One region of the Glutamicibacter sp. FR1 genome, then DNA from elsewhere that is predicted to be linked to it. Evidence: predicted binding sites of a transcription regulator. Region 1 holds the regulator's gene; the other holds the start of a gene.
The links. Region 1 encodes Rex, which represses fermentation and respiration genes when NADH is low (regulators of the CRP and FNR family bind a similar motif). Its sites were predicted from a motif close to CTTGTGAANNNNTTCACAAG; they were not measured.
Positions count from the first base shown of each region.

Region 2: ACLQ8T_RS08000 (glyceraldehyde-3-phosphate dehydrogenase) is a predicted target of Rex. The motif match lies at 1,458-1,477, and genes of this name have one in related genera.

Region 1 covers NZ_CP178602.1:2,537,638-2,545,798, forward strand. The annotation lists gene ccsB (c-type cytochrome biogenesis protein CcsB) at 1-880, opposite strand, end outside; gene ACLQ8T_RS12255 (cytochrome c biogenesis protein ResB) at 873-2,501, opposite strand; gene ACLQ8T_RS12260 (cytochrome c biogenesis CcdA family protein) at 2,501-3,256, opposite strand; gene ACLQ8T_RS12265 (TlpA family protein disulfide reductase) at 3,265-3,888, opposite strand; gene ACLQ8T_RS12270 (histidine phosphatase family protein) at 3,894-4,556, opposite strand; gene ACLQ8T_RS12275 (hypothetical protein) at 4,731-5,507, shown strand; gene ACLQ8T_RS12280 (redox-sensing transcriptional repressor Rex) at 5,613-6,248, opposite strand; gene ACLQ8T_RS12285 (glutaredoxin family protein) at 6,315-6,560, opposite strand; gene ACLQ8T_RS12290 (HAD family hydrolase) at 6,623-7,429, shown strand; gene ACLQ8T_RS12295 (30S ribosomal protein bS22) at 7,532-7,630, opposite strand; gene ACLQ8T_RS12300 (helix-turn-helix domain-containing protein) at 7,770-7,994, opposite strand.
Region 2 covers NZ_CP178602.1:1,643,928-1,652,088, reverse strand. The annotation lists gene ACLQ8T_RS08000 (glyceraldehyde-3-phosphate dehydrogenase) at 1-1,302, opposite strand, end outside; RNA gene rnpB (RNase P RNA component class A) at 1,537-1,892, opposite strand; gene ACLQ8T_RS07990 (YaaA family protein) at 2,026-2,814, shown strand; gene ACLQ8T_RS07985 (VOC family protein) at 2,879-3,262, opposite strand; gene ACLQ8T_RS07980 (Nif3-like dinuclear metal center hexameric protein) at 3,275-4,228, opposite strand; gene msrA (peptide-methionine (S)-S-oxide reductase MsrA) at 4,361-4,888, shown strand; gene cysK (cysteine synthase A) at 5,016-5,951, shown strand; gene epsC (serine O-acetyltransferase EpsC) at 6,094-6,678, shown strand; gene ACLQ8T_RS07960 (dicarboxylate/amino acid:cation symporter) at 6,855-8,135, opposite strand.

The DNA of each region.
Region 1 (8,161 bases):
CCCAACCCCAGTAACGGCCCCAGGCGGCTTCAGCCCAGATCGCTCCGGCGATCACGGTGAAGGTCCACATCACGAAGGCGATGGTGTTGATGCGGTAGGCGAAGTTCTCCAGTGCGCCGGCGCCCGGCACCACGCGCATGAAAGGCAACTTGTCCTTCTGGCCAGCGGCCAGGCGGTTCATGCGGGCATGCTGGATCAGCTGCAGCACGTTCATGGCGAAGCTGATGGCGAACAGCGCCGAAGCCAGCACCGCGATGGAAACGTGGATGACGATCCATGGCGACTGCAAAGCGGGAACGAGGTGGCCCACCGGTGTGGGGAAGCCGATGGTGGCACCGCACAGCATCAAGGTCACCATGCCGGAAATGAAGGATCCCATGAAGCGCAGGTCCTTGAAGATCAGCACCAGCAGGTACACCAGGGCCACCAGGAAAGCACCGGTCGACAGGAACTCGTACATGTTGCCCCACGGCACGCGGTGTGCTGCCAGTGCGCGGGAAACCACTGCGCCGCCGTGCAGGACCGCTGCCAGCCACATCAGCACCACGGCGATGCGGGCCATCGGACGCTTGGACGACAGCTGGGTGTATTCCATCTTGTCGGTCACGATGTGCTCGCCGACGTTATCGGCACGCTCAGCGGCACCCCTGCGGGCACGGGCCTTGGTGCCCACCGCGGCGCTGCCGGCGCTGACCAGCAGTTCCTCGTCGCGCTTGAGCGCCTGGGAATCCATTTCGCTGATGGACTTGTTGGTTTTTGCCAGGTCCAAGGCGAAAATGATGAAGACGACCCCATAGACCATGGCGGCCAGCAGCATGAACAGCTGGCTGTATTCACCCAGCGTTTCATTGATAGGCGCTAATGCCCCTGCGTTATCCATTTACGGCTCCTTGGTTCTGCTCCTGGCTTGCCAATGGCCAAGCCTTGTCAAAGATCTTTTGTAGTTCTGCGGCTTCGCGTTCCAGACGCGGATCCTCGCCACGTGCCAGCAATGCGTATTCGATCCTACGCTTGCCGTCCTCATTCTTCAGCTTCACCCAAACGCGGCGACGCGGGGTGAACAGCGAGATCGACAAGCCGATCAAGGCCAGAGCCGAGGAGATGCCGATCGGCAGCTGGCCCGGGTCGTAGTTCACATCCAACGCGACATAGCGCTTGAGATCGTCAAACGTGATCGAGCCCTTGCCGTCGGGCAGCTCGTAGGTTTGCCCGGCTTCGAGAATGATGCCGCCGGCATCCAGATCACGGCTGTTCAGCGGCTCCATCTTGTCGGTGTCCAGCACGAACACGTTCTGCGGGTTGCCGTCATCCAGTCCGAGATCGCCGAAGTACGAGTTCAGGTGCAGCTGCGGGTTGATGGCATTGGGGTCGCCGGAAATGCCGAAGCCGTTCTCGTCCACCAGCGCGGTGGGCAGCAGGAAGCCCTGGAAGCCCAGCTGCGAAGGTTCCGCGTCCGGCACCTTCAGCACGAACATGGAGGTGTAGACCGAGTCCTGCGGGATGGAGACCGCCGGGCCGGAGTAGGCGACGTTTCCGTTGCCGTCCTTGACGGTAATCACCGGGGCGTAGCCGTTGCCCACCAGGTAGACGCCGGCGCCCTTGATGCGCAGCGGGTGGTTGACCTTCAGCTCCTGCTTCACAGGCTCCGCGTCTGCCGATTCGCGCACCTGCACGTGGGCGGTGAAGTCCAGCGGCTGGCCGAAGTGGGATTCGGATTCGCGGTCGAAGACGATATCGAACTTGTCCAGGGTCACCGCGTAGCCCGGGAGGTTATCGGCGTTGAAGTTCGTGCCAGGGGTGAAGGAATCATAGGCGACCAGCGAGTTCACGAAGGTTTCACCTTCGACGACGACGCGCTGTCCGTTGTAGCCCAGGGAGCCGCCGATCGCCGCGGAAGCAAGGACACCCACCAGCGAGATGTGGAAGAGCAGGTTGCCTATTTCGCGGGTGTACCCGCGCTCGGCGGCCACCGAGGCACCGGTGGCATCCTCGCGGCGCTCGACGCGGTAGCCGCGCTTCTTCAGGATCCTGAACGCATCATCGATGACCTGCTGGTCATCGGGCGTATCGGCTTCGCCTTCAAGAATTTCATGCGTGCTGTACTGGGGCAGGCGGTCCAGGCGCGCAGGGGTCCGCGGTGGCGGGGTGCGCAAGGCCTTGGCGTGCTTCTTCACACGAGGGAGGATGCAGCCGATCAGCGAGATGAACAGCAGGATGTAGATCGCGGAGAACCACACCGAGGAGTACACGTCGAACATCTGGAAGCGGTCCAGCCAGAGGCCGGCGGTGTTGTGCTGCTCCAGGTACTGGGCGACAGATTCGGGGTTGGCATCGCGCTGCGGGAAAATCGAGCCCGGCACCGCAGCGACAGCGAGCAGCAGCAGCAGGAACAGTGCTGTGGGCATCGATGTCAGCTGGGTCCAGATCCAGCGCATGGAACCTACGAATCCCAAGGCAGGCGCGTCGCTGGTTCCCTTGGACTTCCGTTGTTGTTTCGCCATTAAATTGGCAACCTCACTTCATTGGCAAACCAGTTTTGCAGTTCTGCTACCCATGTTCCCCAGAGCCCTGTCACCATGACCAGGCCCAAGGCGATGAGCAGTCCCCCGCCCAAACGCATGATCAGTACTTGGTGCTTGCGGAAGAACGCCAGCGCCTGCATGCCGCGCTGCAGACCCATTGCGATCAGGATGAAGGGCAGGCCCAACCCGAGGCAATAGAACACGGTCAGCAGGGTTCCGCGGCCCACGTTCGCGTCCACTCCGGTGGACATGATCAATACCGCGCTCAACGTCGGGCCGATGCACGGCGCCCATCCCAACCCGAAGGTCAAGCCCAGCACCGGGGCGCCCCACAGGCCGGCAGGCGGTTTCTTATGGATCTTGCGGTCCCGCTGCATCCAGGAGAATCCGCCCATGAAGACGATGCCCATGAAGACCACGACCAACCCCAACGCCTGGGTGACCCAGGAGCCGTTGAACCTCAGCCATGCGGACGCCTGGCTGAAGAGCACGCCGGCGGCAATGAAGACCACAGAGAATCCCAGGACAAAGAGTAGCACCCCGGAGACGACCCGGCCGCGGCGGTGGTCCTTCAAATCTGCGCCGGTCAATCCAGTGACGTAGCCGAGATAGCCCGGCACAAGCGGAAGGACGCAAGGCGAGAGGAAGGAGACCAATCCAGCCAGCAGGGCCACGGGTGCGGCCAGGAGCAACGACCCGTCCAGGACGATGTCGGCAAAGGGATTAGAGGTCACTGCTCAGCTCACAACTCTTCGGTCAGAGCGGTGCTGATCAACGATTTGAGAGTACCCGGCTCCACCGCACCGATCACGCGGGCACGGACACGTCCCTTGCGGTCCAGCACCAGCGTGGATGGAACAGCCTGCAGCGGCACGTACTTGGTCATCGCCAGCTGGATCGCCCCGTCAGTGTCCTGCACGGACTCGTAGGGAACGTCGAAGGTGCGTTCAAAGGCCTTCGCGGCTTCGGCTTCGTCGCGTACGTTGATGCCGATGAATTCGACCTTCTCGCCGAACTCTTCGGCAATTTCCTTCAGATCCGGCGCTTCGATGCGGCACGGTGCACAGGCGGCATACCAGAAGTTCATGACGACCGGCTTGCCCTGCCACTGCGTGAAGTCGATGTCCGTGCCATGGTACGTGGTGGCCTTGATGGCCACCGGTTCGCTGCGCTTGGAGACTTCGTATTCTTCCACTGCACCGTCGCCGGCAATGTAGTTCTTGCCGTCGCCGCTGTTCGCTTGCGCGGTCAGCGCATCTTCCTTGCCGCTACAGGCAGCCAGCGGCACGACGGCGGCGGCAACCATCAGCGATCGCAGCATGGTACGGCGGCTCAACGGGCGAGGATTAGGCACGGGATCAGTCATTTGCTTTAGGCTCCAGGGATATTCGCCGCGCCGGCAAGCAGCTCGGGGCACGGTTCGGTGTAACGCACGGAGACCAATTCGTCTCCTTCAAAATCAAAGCTGGTGATGGATGCCAGCGTGCACTCTCGCTGGCGTGGATCGTGCCACAGACGCTTCTTCTCGGCGGCTCGGCGCGTCACCCAGATCGGCAACTGATGGCTGACGATGATGACCTCGGAGCCTTCGCCGTGTTCGGCGACCGCAGCCTTGCGATGCTCGTCCATGGCCTGGCGCATACGGGCTACTTGTTCGACGTAGGCTTCGCCCCATGAAGGCTTCAGCGGGTTGACCAGCAGCGGCCAATACTTCGGCTGGCGCAGGTGCTCGGCGACCTTGGACAGGCCTTCGAGCTTGTTGCCCGCTTCAATCACCCGCTCGTCGGTGTGGATCTGCAGGTCCAAGGCCTTGGAAGTCGGTGCGGCCGTCTGCTGGGCACGCAATAGCGGAGAAGCTACCAACCGGACCACGTTGCCGCCGTCTGCCTGGCGCTTGGCAAAATATTCGCCTGCCCCATCGGCCATCTGGAATCCCAGGTCCGAGAGCCCGAAGCCAGGGATCCTGCCGTAGAGCATACGGTCAGGGTTGAAAACTTCCCCATGGCGCAACAAATGGACAGTCGATAAAAGCATGTTTCCAGTCTCTCAAATAATCGGTGCGAATTAGCCATATTGTGGCCACCATCAACTATTCACAGGACACGCATTGGAATCCCATATGCAAAAACCATCCTTTCGGAGGGGTTGCTCACAATCACCTGCCACTACGCTTGGTAAATAAGATAGTTCGACCCAGAAGGATGCATGATGAGCGACTACGATCCTAACCAGCCGGGACGGCCCTACAACCCGAACACTTCGGGCCAGGGTCCATCGCAGAACCCTTACGGCGAAAACCCCTATGGCCAGCAGCCCTCCCCATATGGCCAAAACCCATACGGCCAGAATCCGATTCCCTACGGGCAGCCGCAGGCTCCGGGCTACGACCAGTATGGCCAGCAGGGAGGCTACGCTGGCGTGCAGCCGCCGACCGAGCGTCCGCGGACCTTGGCTATCGCCTTCGGCTTGATCATGCTCGCCGGCATTTTCAGCGCCCTGGCCAGCTGGTTCATGGCCAGCTCCAACATGATGGCGAACATGATTGGCCAGCAGTGGTCCTTGGTCCAAGAAGAGTTCCAGAAGCAGATGCAGAGCACCCCTGGCATGGAGCAGGATCCGATGGTCGAGCAGATGATGGCCAGCCCTGAAGCGTTCATGTCCCAGGTCAATTCCATGATGTCGAGTTTCGTGATTGTCGGCATGATCATCACCTTGGGCCTGTATTTCCTGGTGGGCTTCTTCGTTGGCCGCGGCGTCGGCGCCATGCGCATTATTGCCACGATCCTCGCTGCGATTTCGCTGCTGAACCTGGTGACGACTGTTCCAATGATCAGCATGTTCGCCGACACCCAAGCCGGAATCATCAACGCCGTCTACGTTGTGGGCATCTTGCTGGGCGTCGCCGGCGTGGTCTTCTCCTGGCTGCGCCCGTCTTCGCAATACATTGCGCAGCGCCGCCAGGCCCGTCTCGCGGGCTTCCGCTAAACCCGCGGCCTTGCACCTTCGCTAGGCCCCGCAAGAACAATCAAGGCGTAGCCGCGTCATCCCATCGGAGGATGGTGCGGCTGCGCCGTTCTGTTTGCCGGGGTTTCAGCGTTGGACGGCGAGGTAGGCAAGGATCTGCAATTCGGTGGACAGGTCGACGCGCCGCAGATTCATTCCCGCTGGTACGCGCAGCGGCTTCGGTGCGAAGGAGAGCACCGAGCGGACCGATAGCTCGGCCAGTTCATAGACCAGATCCTGCGCTGCTTCTCCGGGAACGGCAAGGACAGCAATGTTGATTTCCTCGCGTTCCACAACAGCGGCCAAGTTCGCGATGGCTTCCACCTGCAATTCGCCAACTGCGCTGCCCACTAAAGCTGGGTCGACATCCATGATCGCCTTTACGTTGAAGCCACGAGTGCTGAACCCTGCATAGCCGCTGAGCGCGCGGCCGAGGTTGCCTGCGCCGAGGATGGCCACACGCCAGTCCTGGTTCAAGCCGAGGGTGCGGCTGATATGTTCTGCCAGCTCGCGGACCACATAGCCCACTCCGCGGGTTCCGTAGGATCCCAGCCAGGATAGGTCCTTGCGCAAGATGGAGGGGTTAACGCCAGCTTCCTTGGCCAGCACTCCGGAACTGGTGCGTTCCAGGCCTTGGGCTTCCAGAGCGTTCAGCGCGCGCAGGTATTGCGTCAGTCGAGCCAGGGTAGCCTCAGGCAGTACCCGGACTTCAAGCTCTGACATCTTCGTTCTCCCGCACTTTTCGGTGCCCTGGACGAGCACAACGCATATTCATGATTTTCGCAGCGCCTAGCTGCGCAGCAGCCGTTCGAGACGCTGTGCGTCGATGTGCCAGAAATCGCGGACAGCTCCGTCGATGAGCAGCACCGGCACTTCTTCGTGGTGCTTTGCCAGCAGTTCAGGGTGCTGGTCGATATCGAGTTCCGAAAACTCCATATTCAACCGTCCAGTCACCTCGGCCACGGTTGCGCGTGCCGCGTGGCACAGGTGGCAGCCTTCTCGAACCAATAGCTGGATCTGATGCAAAGTACTCACCTGCCTATAATCTCACGAGCCGTAACCACGCTTAAACTTGGCGATGAAATAAACTGGATCAAATGCCTTCCATCGATCCTCACCCCAGCCCGAATTCCGCCCTGGCTCCGGAAACTGTCGCCGCTTTTTTCGATGTCGACAACACCCTTGTGCGCGGTGCGTCGCTGTATCTGCTGGCGCGGAAGCTGCATGAGCGCCGTTTCTTCCAGTTCCGCGAAATCCTCTGGTTCGCCCTCAAGCAGCTGCGCTTCGCCGCCCGCGGCGAGCACCTCGGGGACATCCACCAGATCCGCGACCGCGCGTTGATGATGGTCCGCGGGATCCCAGTATCCGAGATCGAGAAAATCGGCAACGAGATCTATGACGAATACATCGAACCCAAACTGTGGACCGGAACGGTAGCCATTGCCCGCCAGCATCGGACGGTGGGGCGTGAAGTCTGGCTGGTCACTGCCACTCCCCTGGAAGTGGCGAACGTCATCTCGGATCGCCTGGACCTGACCGGCGCATTGGGCACCGTAGTGGCCAGCGAAGACGGTTTCTACACCGGAGCGCTGGCCAGCCCGATCCTGCATGCAGCAGAAAAGGCCCAGGCTGTGCGCTCCTTGGCGAAGGCTCGCGGAATCTCGCTATCGAAGTCCTGGGCTTACTCGGATTCTTACAATGATGTTCCCCTGCTTGAAGCCGTGGGCCATCCGGTATGCATTAATCCCGATGCACGCCTGCGCGCCTACGCCAAGCGCCGCGGCTGGCAGGTCTATGACTTCCGCACCGGCCAGCGGGCCGCGAAACTGGGCCTGAAAGCCGCTGGCGTCCTTGGGGCGCTCTGGGCTGCCCGACGTTCATTCCTGCGCCGTTCCGGCTCTTAGTCGGGCATTGAGCGGTTTTGGATAAAGCAATCGCCACCGTTCAGCAGTTTCACTGTGAAGCGGTGGCGATGATTGCCAAACGGCAAATGCTCAGAAGCAGATTTACTTCTTGTTGCGACGCTGGTGGCGGGTCTTGCGAAGCAATTTGCGGTGCTTCTTCTTCGACATACGCTTGCGGCGCTTCTTGATAACAGAGCCCATAGTGGTTCCTCACAAACTAAATAAATGCGTCAACCCTAAACGCCTGCTTGCGCGCGAGCACAAGGACAAGGTTGACCGGACGTTAAACGTTCCTTAACAGATTACCCGCTTTTCGGCCATGCTCTGACCATCGCGCGGACTATCGACCGTAGGAACCGGTACCGTGCTGCGGATCAATGGCCGCGGCATTCAGATATGATTCCACGGCGTTTTCCGGAACGCGATAGGAGCGACCGAACTGAACAGCTGGCAGATCACCGGCGTGGATCAGCCGATAAACGGTCATTTTGGAAACACGCATCATGTCGGCAACTTCGGCCACAGTCATGAATCGGGCTCCGGCAAAATTCTGTTTATCCGTCATGCGGGATATTCTCCTGACGCTGATCTCTAATTCGTCGCGTTATTTTAGCGAAGATGAACTTACACGACTTTGGATCAACATCGGCGGTTCAGGTTCACGTTCGCTTTGTACTAGTCTAATCGCACTTTTGTAACTTTTGCATCACGAAACACACCGGCGACCGTCTG
Region 2 (8,161 bases), 890 kb from region 1:
GCCGTCAACGATGCCAGCGCGGCGCGAGCCGACGAAGTCGGTGGAAACAACCTCAGGCGAATCGATGTAGTCGATCTGCTTGTGCAGGTTCGAGGTCAGCGAGGTCTCGCGCAGGTAGGCGTTCAGCTCTTCCTTGGTGGTCTCGTTCTCAAGGTTGAGGTTCAAGATCGCCATGGAGACATCCGGGGTAGGAACGCGGATGGCGTTGCCGGTCAGCTTGCCTTCGAACTCCGGCAGGGCCTTGGCAACAGCCTTGGCGGCACCGGTTTCGGTGATCACCATGTTCAGCGCTGCCGAGCGGCCGCGGCGCTCGCCCTTGTGGAAGTTGTCGATCAGGTTCTGGTCGTTGGTGAACGAATGAACGGTCTCCACGTGCCCGTGGGTAACGCCGAACTTCTCGTTCAGTGCCTTCAGCACAGGGGTGATGGCGTTGGTGGTGCACGATGCAGCGGTGACAATCTTGTCTTCTGCCGTGATCCACGAATCGTTGATGCCGTGGACGATGTTCTTCAGATCGCCCTTGCCGGGTGCGGTCAGCAGGACACGGGAAACGCCCTTGGCGGCCAGGTGCTGGGACAGGCCGGCCTCATCGCGCCAGCGGCCGGTGTTGTCAACGACGATGGCGTTGTCGATGCCGTGCTCGGTGTAGTCAACGGTGGTCGGGTCGTTCGAGTAGATGACCTTGATCATGGTGCCGTTGGCGAGGATGGTGCTGTTTTCCTCGTCAACGGTGATCGAGCCGTCGAAGCGGCCGTGGACCGAGTCGCGGCGCAGCAGCGAGGCGCGCTTGACCAAGTCGTTCTCCGCGCCCTTGCGGACTACGATGGCACGCAGGCGCAGGCCGTAGCCGCCGCGCTCGATGAGGATGCGGGCCAGGAGGCGGCCGATGCGGCCGAAGCCGTACAGCACGACATCCTGCGGTTCTGCGTCGGTTGCGCCAGCCTGACCAACCTTCTCGCCCAATTCATCAGCCAGGAAGGCGTTCAGATCAACGGAACCGGACTCCTTGAACTTCTTGTTCATACGGCCGAGATCAACGGAGACCGAGCCGACATTCAGGGACTCGATGGCATCGAGGATCGCCTTGGTGTCGTTCAGGTCGAGCTCTTCGCCATCGATGCGGCGCACGACGCGGTGGGCCTTGATGATGTCGATGGCGGACTGGTTGATCAGCTTGCGGCCGTAGACGGAGGTCACCACATTGTTCTTGCGGTACAGACGTCCGATCAGTGGAATCATGGCCTCGGCGAGCTCTTCGCGCCCGCTCCATTCTTGCTGGGCAACGACAGACTGCTGGGTCACAGAAAATCCTTCCAATTCAGCCGACTCGCAGATCCATGAAGTCGGTTGGCACCGTGGGAAGCACCATTGCTTTTGCGGTGGCACGAGGTAACAGGATCATCCTCGTAAGTACATGATCCATTCTAGACCGTGCGCTGAAAAAGCGCGGATCGGGAACTGTGAATCATCTCACGAGCGGGCAAGGGCCGGGCGATGCGATCAGGAATGAAGGGCTGGATGCAGCGAAGGAATTAATGAATGGGATGGCCGATACGCCGGGTTTTGTCGCGCCGAAGCGGGACGGTCATCTATCTACGACTGCCGTTGCCGGCAGCCTCTAGCGGTCCACCCGACTGCATGGGGCGAACAGCCCTCATAACGCAGTCTGTCTGACCTTGCTCCGAGTGGGGTTTACCTAGCCACCCCAATCACTTGGGGTGCTGGTGGTCTCTTACACCACCGTTTCACCCTTACCAGGAAAACCTGGCGGTCTATTTTCTGTGGCACTAGCCTGCGGGTTACCCCGAGTGGGCGTTACCCACCACCCTGTTCTGTGGAGCCCGGACGTTCCTCGGGACAATTGCTTGCCACGCGACCGTCTGGCCATCCCATTCACTACCAGTCTAATCGTTTCAGGACAGCCTTCAGACCACTTTCGAACACTTGATCGCTCACAGCCGGAGTCGCCACGGCGGGGACATGGCCGGCGCAGAGCAGCAGGTGGACTCCGATAAGCTGGAGAGCGTGCTTATTTTGTTGCCGCCTTCCGAAGGCAAGACCGCCCACGTCGAAGGAGCTCCCTTCGAAATCGAAGATCTCTCTTTTCCGGAGCTCTCTGCCGAACGCCGCCTCGTGCTCGATGCTCTGGCAGAAGTATCAGCAAGGGAAGATGCCATGGACCTGCTGGGCGTCGGAGCTTCGCTGGCCAATGAGGTAGCACGGAATATCAACCTGCACACCGAGCCGGCCGCCCAGGCTCACGATATTTACTCGGGGGTGCTCTTCGAAGCCCTGGACTACGCGAGCCTGGATGAAGCCGCGCGACGGCGCGCCGACGAATCCGTCATCGTGATCTCCGCGCTATGGGGCGCCGTGCGATTTGGCGATCGCATTCCGCCGTACCGCTTGTCCATGTCGGTCAAGCTCGAACCGCTGGGCAAGCTGGCCACCTGGTGGAAGAAGTGGCTGGCCCCGGTTCTCGATGAGGCGGCCGGCAGCCAGCTGATCGTTGACGCCCGGTCGAGCACCTACGCAGCCGCCTACAAGCCAGCCAATGGCAACACCGTTGCGGTCAATGTGTTCCAGATGCGCAACGGAACGCCGAAAGTGGTCTCGCATTTCGCCAAGCACACCCGGGGCGAGGTCGCGCGCTTCCTGGTCGAGCAGCCGGTCGACCCGAAGAATCCTGGAGAATTGCTCGACCTTGTCCAGACCAAGTGGGAAGCTTCCCTAGTTGAAGACAAGAAGGGCCTGGCCCTGAACATCCTGCTGCCAGAAGACCACCAGTTCACCACCGTGAGGCACGCCGCCTGAGCTCGTTGCGACAGCGAATGATGCCGTGCCGGCCGGGCAATCCCGCCAAGCCTGCACGGCATCATCATTTTGCTGCAACCAGTTCGACTTCGAACCCGGCCGCATCCTCCAAATAGGCCGCGTAGTGCTGCGCTCCCCCTGCATACGGGTGCAGTTGCGCGAACATGAGGGCGAAACCGTGATCCAGCGCTTCGGCCGCCAACATGTCGACGTCCTGCCTGGTGCCGGCATGGAAGGCCAAATGGTTCAGCCCGGGGGCACGCCGGTCATGCCGTTGCTTCTTCGCACCCGGTCCTGATTCCAGAACGATATAGAACTCTCCGCAGGAATAGCTGATGCCGTTGGCCCATTGCGAATTGACCGTGTAGCCAAGACGGGTCAGCAGCCAGCCCAGGGATGCCGTGCTGGCTGCCAAGTCCTCCACCCAAATCTCTACGTGGTGCAGCATGCCAAGCTCCGGCTAGGGTGTGAGGACAAAGTCCCAAGGATCGGAATTCACCTGGGATACCTCGATTTCCACCGCATGCCCCAGATCGTTCAGCACATTGCCCAAGGCACGGGCACCGGCCGAGAGCCAGACCCATTCCGAAGCGAAGTGGGAAACGTCGATCAGGTAAGGGAAGCCACCATTGGCAGCTTCGCGCGCTTCGCTTGCCGGGTGATGGCGCAGGTCGGCGGTTACGTACACATCGGCCTGGTGCGAGCGCACCGCATCGAACAGGGAATCACCGGCTCCGCCGCACAGGGCAACCTTCCGGATGATTCCGTTGCGGTCTCCGGCGACGCGCACTCCGCCGGCGACGGCCGGCAGCACGGTGTAGACGCGTTCCGCGAAATCGTCGAGCTTCATCGGCTTCTCCAAGAAGCCCACCCGGCCCAGGCCTTCCTCGGGCAGCCCGTCCTTGGACTCCACCAACGGCACGCAGTCCTTCAGCCCGAAGGCATCGGCCAGCGCGTCGTTGACGCCCCCGATGGCACTGTCGGCATTGGTGTGCGCGGTCAGCAATGCGGTACCGGATTCAATCAGGCGGTGGATGGCCTCACCCTTGAATGTCGTGCCGGCAACCTGGGTGACTCCGCGCAACAGCAGCGGGTGGTGAGTGATCAGCAGATCGGCTCCACGCTCGATTGCGTCCTCGATCACCTCCAGCGTTGGATCAACAGCCATCACGATCTTGGAAATCTGCTGGCCGGTTCGCCCGGTGACCAGCCCAACGGCATCCCAATCCTCGGCCAATGACTTTGGCCAAAGTTCCTCGGCGGCTTCAAGGACGTTACCCAGGGTGGTCTGCGCAGCCGAGGCGTCTTCCACCGGCCGCTCTGGCTTTGCTTCGGTAACGGGCTTGAGCGTCGAGGCCTCCGGGGAAACGTTGCTCTTCCCCAGGTCTTGCGAGTTATTTGCCTTGCTCTGCATACCAACCAGACTACGCGGTGCAAATGAGGATGGAACAGAATGCAACGCCGCAACGTTGTGAACTGTGTGAGTATTCTCAGCCTTCAGTCACCTCATCAATTCACCCCGGCTCTGGAAGTCCAGGACACCAAGTTGAGCACCTTCGTGCTAGCTGGCGGTTGCTTCTGGTGCTTGGATGCCGTGTACCAGCGAACGCGTGGCGTCTACGCGGTGATTTCCGGATATATCGGCGGCCATACCAAGGATCCGAACTACCGCGAGGTTTGCACCGGCACCACCGGCCATGCCGAAGGTGTCGCGGTGATCTTCGATCCGCAAGTGGTTCCGGCCGACGTCATCCTGGACATGTTCTTCACCGTGCACGACCCGACCACGCTGAACCGCCAAGGCTACGATGTGGGAACCCAGTACCGCTCGGCGATGTTTCCGCTCGACGATGCGCAGCGCGAGCTTTTCGAAGCCTCCATCGACAAGTTCTCGCGCGTATACCCCAATCCGATCGTCACCACGCTGGAAGAGTCGAAAGATTTCTATCCTGCCGAGCAAATTCACCAGGATTATTACTCCGAAAACCAAGAAGTCGGATATTGCCGGGTGATTATCGATCCAAAGCTCGCAAGAGTCAGGAAATATTACGCTCAATGGCTAAACGAAGCCTAGTCGCGCTTTAGGCCTATTAGGGTTAGTTGTGAACCCGATGGATGACCGGCGGATACGCCAGATTCCAGCAGTTATTTCGCCGCAACTATCTGCGGCTGCATAGAGTCACGTAAGGATTGCATACAAGATGGGCAAGATCTACAACAACGTCACCGAAGTCGTCGGCAACACCCCGCTGGTGAACCTGAACCGCGTCGGCGAGGGCCTGCCAGGCAACATCGCCGTGAAGCTGGAATTCTACAACCCGGCCAACTCCGTCAAGGACCGCATCGGAGTGGCCATCGTCGATGCAGCCGAGGCATCGGGCGCGTTGAAGCCAGGTGGCACCATCGTCGAGGGCACATCCGGCAACACCGGCATCGCGCTGGCCATGGTTGGCGCGGCTCGCGGCTACAAGGTCGTGTTGACCATGCCTGAGACCATGTCCACCGAACGCCGCGTCATGCTGCGCGCTTTCGGTGCCGAGATCGTGCTGACCCCGGGCGCCGATGGCATGCGCGGCGCCGTGGAAAAGGCCAAGGAGATCGTTGCGACCTCCGATAACGCCATCTGGGCGCAGCAGTTCGCCAACACCGCGAACCCGCAGGTGCACGCAGACACCACTGGTCCGGAAATCTGGGCCGATACCGAAGGCAAGGTCGATATCCTGGTAGCGGGCATCGGTACCGGTGGAACGATCACCGGCGCAGGCCGCTACCTGAAGGAAAAGAATCCGAACCTGAAGATCGTGGCAGTGGAGCCGAAGGATTCCCCAATCCTCAATGGCGGAAAGCCGGGCCCGCACAAGATCCAGGGTTTGGGCGCGAACTTCATCCCCGAGGTACTCGATACCGAGCTGTACGACGAAGTCCTGGATGCCAGCATCGAGGATTCGGTGTCGACCGCTCGCGCGCTGGGCGTCAAGGAAGGCATCCTCGGCGGCATCTCCGCTGGTGCAGCTGTATGGGGCGCCGTGCAGGTCGCCGCACGCGAGGAAAATGCAGGCAAGCAGATCGTTGCGATCATCCCCGACTTCGGTGAGCGCTACATCTCCACGCTGCTCTTCGACGACATCCGCGGCTAAGCAGATTCGCAGTAGCAGAATAAATCGGCGTGAGCCACCGTTGGGTCTATAGAGAGACCTTTATCGGTGCAGCTCGCGCCGATTTGCTGTGTGACATCTGCGGATTGTCCCGCAGCGAACCGCAACCATTAAGGTAGTATTCATGAGTTTTATCTCCCGCCTGCGTGAGGATTTGGCTAACGCACGCCAGCACGATCCGGCAGCGCGAAGCGATCCCGAAAACTTCTTCGTGTATTCCGGGCTGCACGCCATCTGGATGCACCGGCTGGCCCACAAGATGTGGCAGAACCCGGCGCTGAAATGGCCAGCCCGTTTGCTATCCCAGGCGAACCGCGCACTAACCGGCATCGAGATCCATCCCGGCGCGACCATCGGCCGCCGCTTCTTCATCGACCACGGCATGGGCATCGTCATTGGCGAGACGGCCGAAATCGGCGACGACGTGATGCTGTACCACGGGGTGACCCTCGGCGGCCGGTCGCTGGCCAAGGTCAAGCGCCACCCGACCATCGGGGACCGCGTGGTCATCGGCGCCGGAGCCAAGGTCCTGGGCCCGATCGTGATCGGTGCCGACTCGGCGATCGGCGCGAACGCCGTTGTCGTCAAGGATGCCCCGGCAGCATCGATCGTCACCGGAATCCCTGCGCAGAACCGTCCACGCCGGCCTGAAGAGCACAAGCCAGCGGTGGACCCGGCCGAGTACATCGACCCGGCCATGTGGATCTAGGACTTCTGCTTCCGTTACGGCAGCGCAAACCCGCCCAGCGTCCGAACTGTTCAGGTTCGACCGCTGGGCGGGTTTCTTCTTGGTCCGGCTTGGTCGCCGGCAGAACAAAGCATTGATGCCCGGTACCTGCGAGTCTGGTACCGGGCATCGATGCTCATGCTTGTGCGGCAAGCGGGTTAGGCCAGCTTGTGGTCTTCCGATTCGGTGCCATCTGCCAGTTCAACGATTTCGTCCTCGGGATCCTGCGGCTGCGTGCCGAGCTTGCCTCGGGTCAGCTTGTGCATGATCATGGCCAGCGCTCCGTCACCGGTCACGTTGGTTGCGGTGCCGAAGCTATCCAGTGCAATGTAGGCCGCGAACATCAGGCCGACCTCGACCTCGCCGAAGCCGAGCAGCTGGGAGAGCAAGCCAGCAGCGGCCGCAATAGCGCCGCCGGGCACGCCCGGGGCGGCGATCATCATGACGCCCAGCATCAGGATGAACGGGAAGTACGTGCCGAAAGATACGTCGCCGCCGGTCAGCAGGAGCACTGCGATGGAGAAGCAGGTGATCTTGACCATCGAGCCGGACAGGTGGATCGTGGCGCACAGCGGGATCACGAAGCCTGCCACGGCGTCGGCCACGCCATTCTTCTTGGCCGATTCCAGGGTCACCGGAATGGTTGCGGCCGAAGACGAGGTGCCCAATGCGGTGAAGTAGGCATTGCGCATTCCCCACAGGGCGGCCAGCGGGTTGCGCTTGTTCATCGCACCAGCGATCGTGAACTGCGCCAGCAGGACAATCAAGGTGAGCACGAAGGAAATCACTGCAACGAAGAGGAACTTCTGGACCACGACGACGGCGTCACCGGCGGCGGACAGATCCAGGAAGATGCCGAAGATGAACAGCGGCAGCGCCGGAACGATCACGCGGCGGATGACCATTTCGATGATGCTGCGGAATTCCACCGCACCACGGAAGAGCACGGTGGAACGGAAGGCAGTGAGCCCCAGGCCCAGCATGAACGCCAGCACCAGTGCGGTCATCACACCCATCAGCGGAGTCAGCACGATTTCAGTTGCGGAATCTCCCGCCTCGCCGACCAGGGAGAAGTACGGCTCGAAACCGGATCCTTCGCCTGCACCAACTTCTTCGACGCCGCCGCCGGACAGCGACTTGGTGAACAGCCAGCGGCTGACGAAGTAGGCAAGCAGGCCTGCGGCCATGGTCGAGGCGTACGCAATGACTGCGGTGATGCCCAACCACTTGCCGGCGCCCTTGCCAAGCTCAGCGATTGCCGGCGCGACCAAGCCGAAGATGATCAAAGGCACGATGAAGCCAAGGAATCCGGAGAAGATCGAGTTGTAGGTCAGGAATACGCTTCCCAGCCAGACCGGCATGACCGGGCCAAGCAGTATGCCCAGCACGATGGCAACGAGCACCCAGCCAAGCAGTGGGATAGATTTCAGCAGCTTCATGAAAGTCCTTATATACGGTTAGGGAT